Linked DNA regions of Teredinibacter turnerae T7901. The protein of the gene in region 1 interacts with the protein of each later gene in a pairwise test. Links are inferred from orthologs where the notes say so. Each region holds a gene or a part of one and is shown on either strand. Other genes may lie near its edges.

Region 1 (6,513 bases):
TGTTTTTAATGATTTACTGATGCAGGAAAACATGCAAAGCCTAAATAACTAAGAGCTGTATAGGCAAGAGCGATCTAACAATGGCGAGGGCGAGTAAAAGGGATGGGCGAGTGCGCAACCCTTAGGTTGCGCCCGGGTGTTTGCCTATTTGGCCCTAGTAAACTTTGCTCATGTGTTTGCCGACAATTTGCAGCAGCGGTTTAAACACTTTTGGTGTCGCTGCCACCACATGACCTGTGCTCAGGTAATCGCTGTCGCCTTTGAACCCACTCAACATACCGCCGGCTTCACGCACGAGCAAAATACCTGCGGCCATATCCCATGGCTTTAAGTTCATCTCCCAGAAGCCGTCAAAGCGACCGGCTGCGACATAGGCCAAGTCGAGTGCGGCGGAACCTGGGCGGCGAATCCCTGCAGTCTGGCTCGCAATTTCACGCAGCGCGCCCAAATATTCGTCGATATATTCCAGCGCAAAACCATTGAATGGAATACCGGTGCCGATAAGTGCGCCATCCATACCTTTACGTGGCGAAACGCGAATTCGGCGACCATTAAGCGCAGCGCCTTTGCCGCGGCTTGCGGTAAATTCTTCGCGCTTGATTGGGTCCAGTACGATCGCGTGTTCCAGCTGACCCTTGTATTTGCAGGCGATAGAAACTGAAAACTGAGGAATGCCGTGCAAAAAGTTGGTGGTGCCATCCAGCGGATCAATAATCCACTCGTAGTCACTCTTTAAGGCGCCGGAGTTGCCAGTTTCTTCGCCCAGAAAACTGTGGTCCGGATAGGCTTTTTGCAGGTGGTAGAGAATTTCTCGTTCGGACGCCTTGTCCACTTCGCTCACGTAATCGTTGCGGCCTTTTTCCTCAATGGTGATTAAATCCAGCCGCTCGAACTGTTGCTCGATAATTTCGCCGGCTTTGCGTGCTGCTTTCAACGCAACGGTAAGCATGGGTTCCATAGTAAATCTCTTGATAAAGAACATGCCCGCAAAAGGGGCTGTAGGGGATGAGTCGGGGCGAGATTATACCAGCAAGCCGGTGGCGCGGCTATTCTGTAAGGCCCGGCTCTGGTACACTTCGCGCCCTCGCGAGTACAGGTGATTTTAGTAATGGCAGAACCCCAATTTCCAAATATTCGAATGGTGATGGTCAACACAACGCATCCAGGTAACATTGGGGCAGCGGCCAGAGCCATGAAAAACATGGGGTTGTCTGAGCTGGTATTGGTCGATCCGAAAGAGTTTCCCGCAGAAAAAGCCGTATGGCGCGCGGCGGGGGCGACTGATGTGCTTGAAAATGCACGGGTGGTCAGCACGCTTGACGAGGCAATATCGGATTGTGGTCTGGTTATCGGTACCAGTGCGCGCGAACGCCGAATTCCCTGGCCATTGCTCACGCCGCGCGAGTGTGGTGATCGCTGTTGGTTTGAGGCAGCCAAGCACCCGGTCGCAGTGGTGTTCGGTCGTGAAGATCGCGGTTTGACGAACGAGGAACTGCACAAGTGCAACTACCACGTGCATATCCCGTCCAACCCGGAATACAGTGCGCTTAATATTTCAGCGGCGTTGCAGGTGATTTGCTACGAGATCCGCATGTCCGCACTGACCGCGCAGGAAGGTAAGGCGCCCCATTTTGACGACTGGGATATGCCTCCAGCGGACAATGGCGCATTGGAGCACTACTATGCCCACCTAGAGGACACGCTGATTAAGCTGGAGTTTTTAAACCCGGATAACCCTCGTCAAACGGTAACGCGGTTGCGCCGTCTGTTTAATCGTATTCGTATGGATCAAATGGAGTTGAATATTCTGCGCGGGATGCTCACGTCCGTGCAGAATTACATATATCATACCGACGAAAAGATGAAAAACCTCTCCAAAAATGTGGATAATTAGACTATTAAACGTCCGGGGTAAATAGTTGACCGCATTACTCGGTTATTCGATAATGATCAAGCCATAATCACAAGGGTGAGCCATTATGCGATTAACTACCAAAGGCCGTTATGCGGTCACTGCCATGTTAGATCTCGCACTGCACGCGCAGCGTGGTCCAGTGAGTCTCGCGGATATATCCAAGCGACAGGGTATATCACTCTCGTATTTGGAACAGCTATTCGCCAAATTACGCCAGAACGCGCTGGTTTCGAGCGTTCGTGGCCCCGGCGGCGGCTACAAGCTCAGCCGCGAAGCGTCTGAGCTGTTCGTTGCCCAGATCGTCGATGCCGTTAATGAGTCCATCGATGCCACCAGTTGTGGGGGCGCAGGTAACTGCAACCAGGGCGATGTGTGCTTGACGCACTATTTATGGTGCGATCTGAGCGACCAGATTCACACCTTCCTAAGCGGTATCAGCCTGCAGAGCCTTGTTGATCGGCACGACGTGCAACAGGCTGCATTGCGGCAGGAAGAGCGCCAGGCAGGCAATATGACAAGCGTGGAGCCTGATCCCAGAATGATATCGGCTTCCAATTAGACAGAGCCTTAAAACTAACAAAGTATGCGTAAACCAGTTTATCTCGACTATGCCGCGACCACACCCGTGGATGACCGCGTCGCCGAAGCGATGATGGGTTGTCTGACGATGGCGGGTAATTTTGCAAATCCAGCATCGCGTTCACATATGTACGGCTGGAAAGCAGAAGAGGCAGTTGAAGTTGCTCGCGGCGAGCTGGCTGATTTAGTTGCGGCTGACCCGCGTGAAATCGTCTGGACCAGTGGCGCCACGGAATCCAACAACCTGGCGATCAAAGGCGTGGCTGAACTGGAACGCCCTTCAGACGTGCACTTTGTTACCTCGTTGATCGAGCATAAGGCTGTGCTGGATTGCTTTAAACATCTTGAAAGCCAGGGTTACAAGGTTACCTACCTGCAGCCCGGGCGGGATGGCCGAGTTACCGCCGATATGGTGGCATCCGCGTTGCAACCGAATACGCGGCTGGTTTCTGTTATGTTCGTTAATAATGAGATCGGCGTGGTTAACGAGATAGATGCCATTGCGCGTATCTGCCGGGAGCAGGGTGTTTTACTGCATGTGGATGCAGCGCAGGCGGCTGGCAAAATAAAGATTGATGTGGGCGAACTCGGCGCTGATTTAATGTCGTTTTCTGCGCACAAGTTTTATGGCCCCAAAGGCATTGGTGCACTCTATGTGCGCCGCAAGTCGCAGCTAAAACTCGCTGCACAGATTCACGGCGGTGGCCACGAGCGTGGAATGCGTTCAGGTACCTTGCCAACCCATCAGATTGTCGGAATGGGCGCAGCAGCGAAAATCGTCGGGGAATCCCTGGGCGAAGAAAATGCCCGGATTCTCTGGTTGCGTAATCGCTTCCTCAACGGTTTGTGCGGGCTTTCTGGCTGGCAGGTGAACGGATCAATGGATCACCGGGTTGCCGGAAATGCCAACGTCAGTTTTTCCGGCGTTGACGGTGAGGCGCTGCTGATGTCGCTACGCGATCTGGCGGTATCCACCGGTTCTGCCTGTACCTCGTTTAGTGTTGAACCTTCTTATGTCTTGAAAGTGATTGGTGTCAGTGACGCACTTGCGCACAGTTCGATCCGCTTCAGTTTCGGACGCTACACCACGGAAGATGATGTTGATTTTGCTGCGCAGACTGTGTGCGACACAGTAAGCAAATTGCGCGGCGAGTCCAGCATTGCCTCTAATCCCTTTTAAGCCTGAATTTTTCACCAGCATCAACGGTGAGGGTGTTTTACTATGTCTCAGGAACAAATTGATCACCTGATTAAAAAAGAATATGCCGCAGGTTTTGTGACCGATATTGAATCGGATACATTGCCTCCCGGTCTCGATGAAGACGTTATCCGCTTCATTTCCAGCAAAAAAAACGAGCCCCAGTGGATGCTCGACTGGCGTTTGAAGGCGTACCATGCCTGGCTCGATATGCAGGAGCCGGAATGGGCGCATGTGCATTACCCAAAAATCGACTTTAACGAAGTTTCCTATTTTTCCGCGCCGAAAAGCATGGCCGACAAGCCGAAAAGTCTGGATGAAGTCGACCCGCAATTACTCGAAACATACAACAAACTGGGCATTCCTCTGCACGAGCAGGCCGCGCTGGCGGGTGTTGCTGTTGATGCTGTGTTTGACTCAGTGTCTGTGGGCACGACCTTTCGGGAAAACCTGAAAGAAGCGGGCGTAATTTTCTGTTCTATTTCGGAAGCGGTGCACGAATATCCGGAGCTGGTACAGAAATATCTTGGCAGTGTGGTGCCGCAAAAAGACAATTTCTACGCAGCGCTAAACTGTGCGGTATTTAGTGATGGTTCTTTTGTGTATATCCCGAAAGGGGTGCGCTGCCCGATGGAGCTGTCGACTTATTTTCGTATCAACGAATCGAAAACCGGCCAGTTCGAGCGCACGTTGATCATCGCAGACGAAGGCAGTCAGGTGAGTTACCTGGAAGGCTGTACTGCACCCATGCGCGATGAAAATCAATTGCACGCTGCGGTTGTAGAGCTGGTGGCGCTGGACAACGCGTACATCAAGTACTCGACTGTACAGAACTGGTACCCGGGTGACGAGCAGGGTCGCGGTGGTATTTATAACTTTGTGACCAAGCGCGGCGTGGCGCACACCAATTCACGTATTTCCTGGACGCAAGTTGAAACCGGTTCGTCGGTCACCTGGAAATACCCCAGCTGCGTGTTGAAAGGCGATAACAGTGTTGGCGAATTTTATTCCGTGGCGCTTACCAACAATTATCAGCAGGCCGATACCGGCACCAAAATGATACATCTCGGCAAAAATACCCGTTCAACGATTATCTCGAAGGGGATTTCTGCTGGCAAAAGTTCCAACGCCTATCGTGGGCTGGTGCGAATGAATCCGGGCGCTTCAGGTGCGCGCAATTACACGCAGTGTGATTCGCTGTTGATTGGCGATAAATGTGCTGCACATACATTTCCGTATATCGAGAGCAAAAACCCGTCGGCGGTGGTGGAGCACGAAGCAACCACATCGAAAGTCAGTGATGATCAGCTTTACCTGTGTAAGCAGCGCGGCATCGACGAAGAGAAAGCTGTTTCCATGATTGTTAACGGTTTTTGTAAAGAAGTATTTAAAGAATTACCGATGGAGTTTGCGGTAGAAGCTGGAAAGCTTCTCGAGGTGAGCCTTGAAGGCTCTGTTGGTTGATTCCATATTGGAAGAATGAGCGAAAATATGCTGTCAATTAAAAATCTACACGCGTCTGTCGAAGATAAATCTATTCTGCAAGGGCTAAGCCTGGAAATTAAACCCGGCGAAGTTCACGCGATCATGGGGCCAAATGGCTCCGGTAAAAGTACCACGGGGCATGTGCTTTCTGGCCGCGATGGCTACGAAGTTACGGAAGGTTCCGTGGGCTTTCTGGGTAAGGATTTATTGGCGCTGGATACCGAAGAGCGCGCGCGAGAGGGGCTTTTCCTCGCTTTTCAATACCCGGTGGAAATTCCCGGTGTGAGCAATATGGAGTTTATGAAGGCCGCGGTAGATGCGGTGCGCGAGCATCGTGGTGAACCGGCGTTGGATTCCGTGAGTTTTATGAAAATGGCTCGCGAGTACTGTAAAGCGGTAAACCTCGACCAGAACTTTTTAAAGCGGGGCGTCAACGAAGGCTTTTCCGGTGGCGAGAAAAAACGCAACGAAATTATGCAAATGATGTTGCTGCAGCCAAAGTTATGTATTTTGGATGAAACTGACTCAGGCCTCGACATCGATGCGCTGCAAGTGGTCGCCGATGGTGTGAACGCGCTGCGCAGTGCAGACCGCTCGTTTATTGTGGTAACCCACTATCAGCGGCTACTCAATTATATCGAGCCGGATTTTGTTCATGTTCTGGCCAAGGGTAAGATTATTAAATCCGGTGATAAATCCCTTGCGCTTGAGCTGGAGGAAAAAGGGTACGGCTGGCTCGACCCGTCATTAAGCGGGGCAGTGTAATGGCGAACCTGATTCAACAGCTCTCAACGGCGCAGCAAGTAGGCAGCCTGGATTGGTTGGCGGCAGTTAACCAGCAGGGGCGCAATAATGTGCTGGGTTTTACGCAACCTGGACGCAAGACCGAAGCCTGGAAGTACACGAGCTTGCGGGTGCTGGACGACGGTCGCTTCCTGGAGCAATCCAATCAGGCAAGCCCGGATGCCGCAGTGTGGGATTCCGCGCATCAAATTGAAGGTTTGGATGCGTTGAAGCTGGTGTTTGTGAATGGCGTTTATTGCGCGGATTTATCCAGCGAGCTAGAGGGGTTACCCGATGGTGTGGAGCTTACGCCTTTTTCCCTGGCGACAGCTGAACAACAAGCGTCTATCTCGTGCGCGTTGAATTCTGCGGTCGTTGGCGAAAAACATTTTTTTGCGGTGGCGAACAGTGCGCAGGTCAACGAGGGCGTATACCTGAAAGTTCGGGCGAATACGCTGCTGTTGACACCGATACAGATTTTACATTTGCACAGCGAAAGCGAACAACAGCAGTCAGCCGTGCTCCGCGTGCTAGTAGACATGGGTGAGAGCAG
Region 2 (6,589 bases), 1.7 Mb from region 1 along the record:
ATATTGAAATCGAACGCTTGGACCGCTGATTTTCAGGCCGGTTTCATTTCCTGCCAGCCTGTAAACCGTGGCTCGCGAGAACCGGATTGCCGGGCTTAACGCGCTAAAATCAGAGCGAGGGTACGTTACGCAAACTGATATCCATGGCCAGTTGATTGGCAATATCATCCAGTCGCTCTTCCAGCTCGGTGCGATCCAGCCCCTGCGGAAGCGTTAGTGTGCCCTCCGCTTCAAATAATGGTTCACCACTGTAGGGCATGCTCGACAGACGGGTATCCAGCTTTTCCATGTTAATGCCGTAGTGCGCAAAGGTGTGCGCAACTTCGCGCACAATCCCGGGCCTGTCGGGGCCGACGGCATGGAAAAACAGCGTTTGTTCACTATTGCCAGCAGTCGAACGGCTGTTTTCTACGCGATCGATAAATATGCGAATGTTTTGCGCTGACATGGCTTCCAATTGTGTTACCAGTGCAGATTCGCTATCACTCGCCACCTGCACCTGCACAACACCCGCAAATTTGCCTGCGAGGTGAGCAAGCTGACTTTCGAGCCAATTGCCGTTGTGTTCGGCGATGGTTCTCGCAAGCGCTTCTACTACGCCGGGTTTGTCATCGCTGATAACGGTTAGAATGAGATTTGTATTCATAGTTATTCTGGTTCGCTGGATTAATCACCAACGTGGATTATATCTTTTGCGAGACCAATAAGCGTATTATTTGCGCGCAAAAGTGGTAGAGGCGAGTTTGCATCATGATTATTCCTCCTGAAAGGCTCACAGAAGAAGCCCTGCGCGGCGTGATTGAAGGCTATATTACGCGCGAGGGCACCGATTATGGCGAACATGAACTGTCTCTGGCCGACAAAGTGGAAGCGCTCATGCCGCAAGTTATTATGGGTGAGGTGCTTATCGTGTTCGATGAGGAATCAGAATCTGTGAACCTGGTGAACAAGCGCGATTACCAACCGCCTGCCACAGAAACCGCCTGAACAGTCCGATGTCCGACACCTGCACCCAGTGGGGTGATTTCCCCGTAATAGTCGACACTCCCGCTAGGCCGCGTGCCTTGGTAGTCCTGGCCCATGGCGCCGGGTTGGGGATGGACTCGCCTTTCATGGGGGAAATGGCTAGCGCGCTCGCTGCTGCAGGATTACACGTTGTCCGCTTCGAGTTCCCCTATATGGCACGGCGCCGACGCGGAGAGGGAAAACCACCGCCGAATCGGATGCCGGTGCTGCTGGAGACCTGGAGCGCAATGATTGCCGCTGCCCGGGAGCAAACAACCTTGCCGATTTACGTCGCAGGCAAATCTATGGGCGGTCGTGCCGCGTCGGAGTGGTTGGCCGTGCACTCAGACTCAGCCGTTGCGGGAGGGATCGCTTACGGTTATCCGTTTCACCCCCCCGCTAAACCCGACTCGTTGCGTACTGCGCACCTGAGCGGGCTGCAAAAGCCGTTGTTGATCCTTCAAGGTACCCGCGACCCGTTTGGCAAGCCGCAGGAAGTGACGGGCTATGATTTAGGTGCACATACCAACGTCATGTGGCTAGACTCGGGCGACCACGATTATAAACCGCTAAAAAAATCGGGTCGCACGCAGTTGCAGCTGATTGCAGAGGCGGCAAGCGCCTCCGCGACTTTCGTTCAAACAACATCCCGCTAAAAAATTTTACTGGAGACAATTTTGGAATTGGTAGCGCTCTGCCGTACTGGCTTTGAGAAAGAACTGGCGGCTGAGCTGGTTGATGTAACGGCAACCCACGGAGTACACGGTTACCCCAAAGCACGCGATGGTCAGGGGTATGTGCAATTCGTGGTGGACGACGGTGCTGAATTGCTGCGTTGTATAAATGCCGTCGTGTTCGACGAGCTGGTTTTTGTACGCGACTGGTTTGTCTCCGCTGGCGCAATCAGCGGCTTACCTGCTGATGACCGGGTGAGCCCGTTGCAAAATCAATTTAAGGCGGCGTTCAGTGGTCACATCCAGGAGGTTGCCGATTTGCTCTTTCTGAATGTGGATAGCAACGAGGGTAAAGCCCTGAGCAAGTTAACCCGTGGGGTTGGCAGTCACCTAAAGCGGCAATTGCCACTGGCAAAAGGCTCAGACTGGTTGGGTGTTCTTTTATTGTTGTCTGGCAGTGAAGGATTTATTGGGGTTTGCCCGCGGCGGCAGCGCCCGCGCTGGGCCGGTGGCGTTGCGCGGCTTAAGTTTCCCCGCGAAGCCCCGAGTCGGGCGACTCTGAAGCTCGAAGAAGCATGGCATCACTTTATCCCTGCTAGCGAGTGGGACACGCGTTTGGCCCCGAGTATGAAGGCTGTGGATCTGGGTGCTGCGCCAGGCGGTTGGACTTGGCAGTTGGTGGCGCGCAGTATGTTTGTGGATGCGGTCGATAACGGGCCAATGGCACCAACTTTAATGGAAGGTGGGCAGGTGACGCACCGTCAGGTAGACGGCTTCGCTTACCACCCTCCTAAACCTGTGGACTGGCTTGTTTGCGATATTGCCGACAAGCCTGCACGGGTAGCGGATATGATCGCCAGCTGGGCGGAAAACAGCTGGTTTCGCGAAGCCGTTTTCAATCTCAAATTACCGATGAAACAACGTTACAAAGAAGTCCTGCGTTGCCGCGAGCAAATCGAGCTGCGTTTACTTGCGGCAGGGCGCGATTACAGACTGCGATTTAAGCAGCTGTATCACGATCGTGAGGAAGTCACCGGGCATCTTGAGTTGCGCTGACGTTGCCAAAATGAGCAAGGTTAATTGTCGAGTAAGGTGATCTTTTCTGGCTGTGTCAGTATGGCGTGGACCGGGCTCAAAATTTCAAGACGCTCCGAGCTTTGCAGCCAGCGTTGCCAGCTTTCAAGGCTTTTCCATTTGCACAGCAGGAGACGGTGATTCTCATCGTTTAAGTCGTAGAAGGCCTCACCGGAGATAAACCCGGGCACAGCGTAGGTATGTTGTAGAGCCCGTTTGGCCTGGTCGAGATAGGTGGCAAGTTGTCCTTCGTGAAGGTGACGTTCGATAAGCACATGGATCATAGAGAGGCGCCTTTGTTATGGTTTGGAACACGCGTTGGGGCAATATACTCCAGTTCGTTTTCCCTTTTGGTAAAGGCATATCAACGATTCGTGAATAAATTCTCGTGAACAGAATAAATGGTTTAAAAAATGACACATTCTGATCAAACCTACCAGCATTCCATAGATGCGCGCGGGCTTTTATGCCCTGAACCCGTGATGATGTTACACAATGCGGTGCGAGATGCGGCGTCTGGCGATGTTATTGAGGTTTTGGCAACAGACCCGTCGACGCAGCGGGACATAGCCCGCTTTTGTGAGTTTTTGAGCCATGAGCTGGTGGCGGTCGCTCAGCAGGACGATGAGTACCGGTTTTTGGTGCGCAAGGGTTGATCAGGCGTGAGGTGGCTGCGTGGGGTATGGGTTGTTGCGGCCTCAGTAAGACGATTCTGCTCACGCAGACCTGCGCCACGCCAACGTGACCCGCATGGGACTTTACTATCGTACTTCGAGGTTATTGCGCCGCAAGCGCATTACGCTTGCATAACGGCGCATCGTTGCAGAAGTCAGCGGGAGCCTCCGAAGATCACGGAGTTGTGTGTCGCAGTCAGTAATGACTACTCGGGCTGGTATCAGCCCTGAGAAGACTCTTCGACCAGCAGCGAGATGGCTGCGAGTGCCTCCGGGTCTTGAGATTTGATTTTGTTGGCAATGTGGTGCTGGAAAAAATAGCGGAATTTTTGCTGGGTCTGGGCCGGGTATAAACAGCTATCACCCGGCAGCACAGGCGTGCTTTCCACTTTTTTCTCATCGACCAGCATGCCGCATACAGTTCCGTCGTTGAACAAGCGCCAGCTAACGACTTCCTGTAGCGTCAAGCTGTGCTCGTCACTACCGGAAAGTACAGCGTGGGTGCCGATGGTGTCGGGAATTTCCTGCACCACATCGTACGGATTATCACACTGAACTTCGTAATATTCCGCGGCTGTTTCCAGCTCCACAATTTTGTGGATGGGTGGTTCAAAAAACAATTCATCGATACCGGGGTCGTAATACCCTTCCCAGGCGCCGTTGAGTGGATCTTCGATATCCGGACAGGGCACCAGGTCGTCGAGCCAGGGCACAAGGCCCACAACCTCGCCATTCGCACGGAGTCCCCAGCACAGAATTTTCAAGCTGAAAAATTTGTCCTCGCTGGCTTCATTGGAGTAAAGCATTTCCAGACCGTCGAGTTCGGGGGAGAGACGAATGATGCGGCTGTCGTTAGCCGAAGAGTAGGGCTTCCCTGTGAAGAGATCGATCACGTTATCTGAGTTGTGACCAGGGTTTGAGGTCTTCATAATACCACCTCCAGGTTGAGGTCCAGGCACACCACTATGGCGCTTAGGACACGATGATTTTAAGAACCATCACGATATACAGTATATGCACTTCACTGATAACACAATAGCTTGCTATAGATTTCTTTTAGGTGACTTAGCAACTGCTCGGCTATCTATTTAATTCGACCACAGGCACTCAAGGTAATTCTTTTCATGTCCTGCATCACCACTATTCACAGCGCTGCGGTGCTGGTCGAACTGTTCAATCAATGCTTCCTCGACTCAGAATACAACACCTGCCTGGAAGGCCAAGGTGAAGAACCCATTTACCTGCCGCGAGGCGGCGGGCGCGATGTCAACACGATCGTCTTTACTCAGGATTACTTCTCTAGCGCCTTGCACGAAGTGAGCCACTGGTGCATTGCCGGGCCGCAACGACTCGCGCAAGTGGATTATGGCTACTGGTATGCGCCAGATGGCCGCAGCGCAGCGCAGCAGGCCTTGTTTGAAAAGGTCGAGGTCAAGCCGCAAGCGCTGGAGTGGATATTTCACAAAGCCTGTGCCTGCCGATTCCGCGTCAGTGCCGACAATTTAATGGCGGGAATGGGGGCGTCGTCAGCGTTCAAACGTGCGATTCTGGCGCAAGTACATGCATACTGTGCAACGGGTTTACAGGCGCGCGCGAAACATTTCGCCGCTGCGCTTGCTCGTTATTTTGGTGGCGAAAACTATCTGGATGCCGACGCCTATAGCCCACAGGAACTGGATAGTTTCGCGTGAGTGTTGCCCAGTCCGACACCGTTTACCTGATCGATGCCTCCATTTATATCTTCCGGTATTACTTTTCCCTGCCCGATAATTGGTGGGGCCGAGAGCACCAGCCTACGGCCGCGGTGTATGGGTATGGGCGCTGGCTGTTGCGGTTTCTCAAGGCGGTAAGGCCCAAGTATATTGCTTGTTGTTTTGATGAGAGCCTAACGTCCTGTTTTCGCAACGAGCTATACCCTGGCTACAAAGCCAGTCGTGCGCTACCGGACGAAAGCCTCGCGTTTCAGCTCGCTGCCTGCAAAGGGCTGAGTGCCGCTTATGGCCTTGCAACCTATGCCTCGCCGCGCTTCGAAGCCGACGACCTTATCGCAACTCTGGCAGCGAAAAGCCGCAAGCGGGGTTTGTCGGTATGCGTTGTATCGCGCGATAAGGATCTCAGCCAGATTATTCGCACAGCGCGCGATACGCTCTGGGACTTTCCCGACAGGGAACCTCTGGACAGCGACGCGATTTTTGCGAAATACGGCATATACCCTGAGCAGATGGCAGACTTCCTTGCGCTGGTGGGCGACCCGTCAGACGACATTCCCGGTGTCGCGGGTATCGGCGGGAAAACCGCCGCGGCGCTGTTAGCCGAGTTTGGTAGCTGGCGGGAGATACGCCGCAACTACAATCGCGTTGCAAAATGTGCAATTCGCGGAGCGGCAAAGCTGGGGGATAAGCTCGCTGCCGCTGAGGCGCAGATTGAGCTTTCTCGCCAATTGGCCCGCGTTGCTTCAGACGCGCCGCTAGGGGCCCGATTCCGGGTGACGCGTCGCCCTGTCGACTTGCCCGCGCTGGACACGACTATTGATGAACTGGGTCTTGGGGCGGGATTTCGCACGTCTGTACACTCGGTTTTTAATGAAATTTGATAAACAGGTATTTGGATACTCCATGAAAATTGTTGTTGATGAAAATATTCCACTGGCGGACGCCCTGTTTGGCGATCTTGGCGAAATTATCCGTAAACCCGGCCGCGAGATCAGTTCTGCAGATGTGGCCGAGGCGGATGCACTGCTGGTGCGCTCTGTTACTCGCGTCAACGCAGATCTGCTGACGGGTAGCAAAGTAAAGTTTGTCGGCACCTGTACTATCGGAACCGATCATCTGGACAAAGAATTTCTGGCCGAAGCCGGAATCCGGTTTGCCAGCGCGCCTGGCTGCAATGCCCAGGGCGTGGTGCAATACGATCTAGCGGCCCTCGCACATCTGGGGTATCTCGCGCGGGATATTCGGGTTGGCATTATTGGCTGCGGTAACGTGGGCGGCAGCTTACATCGCGCGCTCACCGGAATGGGTGTGACCTGTGTTTGTTACGATCCGTTTCTTACGCAAGACCAGAATGCGGACCTCGCAGATTGGGACGCGCTGTTCACCTGCGATGTCATTTGCGTTCATACGCCGCTCACGCGTAGCGGTCCATACCCCACACACCACATGC

The links.
Region 2: the proteins of TERTU_RS11695 (region 1) and tusA interact in binary tests that used the Escherichia coli proteins (3 or more experiments, as listed by UniProt). The link is inferred for Teredinibacter turnerae T7901 from one-to-one orthologs.

What each region holds. Positions count from the first base shown.
Region 1 is NC_012997.1:2,915,547-2,922,059, reverse strand. What follows is about bases 1,808-4,586. They hold TERTU_RS11695 (IscS subfamily cysteine desulfurase), read left to right. Parts: upstream 1,808-2,498; coding sequence 2,499-3,674; downstream 3,675-4,586. Other genes in these bases: sufB (Fe-S cluster assembly protein SufB), read left to right, coding at 3,717-4,586; iscR (Fe-S cluster assembly transcriptional regulator IscR), read left to right, coding at 1,980-2,474; trmJ (tRNA (cytosine(32)/uridine(32)-2'-O)-methyltransferase TrmJ), read left to right, coding at 1,808-1,894. Outside these bases: TERTU_RS11715 (PAS domain-containing protein), read left to right, coding at 1-52; TERTU_RS11710 (inositol monophosphatase family protein), read right to left, coding at 155-958; more of trmJ, read left to right, coding at 1,109-1,807; more of sufB, read left to right, coding at 4,587-5,156; Fe-S cluster assembly ATPase SufC, read left to right, coding at 5,184-5,942; Fe-S cluster assembly protein SufD, read left to right, coding at 5,942-6,513. UniProt on the Escherichia coli protein: Master enzyme that delivers sulfur to a number of partners involved in Fe-S cluster assembly, tRNA modification or cofactor biosynthesis. Catalyzes the removal of elemental sulfur from cysteine to produce alanine.
Region 2 is NC_012997.1:1,180,901-1,187,489, forward strand. Bases 1,933-4,787 are described here. They hold tusA (sulfurtransferase TusA), read left to right. Parts: upstream 1,933-3,166; coding sequence 3,167-3,409; downstream 3,410-4,787. Other genes in these bases: rlmM (23S rRNA (cytidine(2498)-2'-O)-methyltransferase RlmM), read left to right, coding at 1,933-2,735; TERTU_RS04985 (antibiotic biosynthesis monooxygenase family protein), read right to left, coding at 2,756-3,037; TERTU_RS04995 (hypothetical protein), read right to left, coding at 3,649-4,356; TERTU_RS05000 (elongation factor P hydroxylase), read left to right, coding at 4,552-4,787. In the rest of the region: TERTU_RS04960 (DUF2721 domain-containing protein), read left to right, coding at 1-29; TERTU_RS04965 (glycine cleavage system transcriptional repressor), read right to left, coding at 110-646; TERTU_RS04970 (YheU family protein), read left to right, coding at 751-987; TERTU_RS04975 (alpha/beta family hydrolase), read left to right, coding at 996-1,661; more of rlmM, read left to right, coding at 1,683-1,932; more of TERTU_RS05000, read left to right, coding at 4,788-5,118; TERTU_RS05005 (5'-3' exonuclease), read left to right, coding at 5,115-6,020; TERTU_RS05010 (4-phosphoerythronate dehydrogenase), read left to right, coding at 6,043-6,589. UniProt on the Escherichia coli protein: Sulfur carrier protein involved in sulfur trafficking in the cell. Part of a sulfur-relay system required for 2-thiolation during synthesis of 2-thiouridine of the modified wobble base 5-methylaminomethyl-2-thiouridine (mnm(5)s(2)U) in tRNA.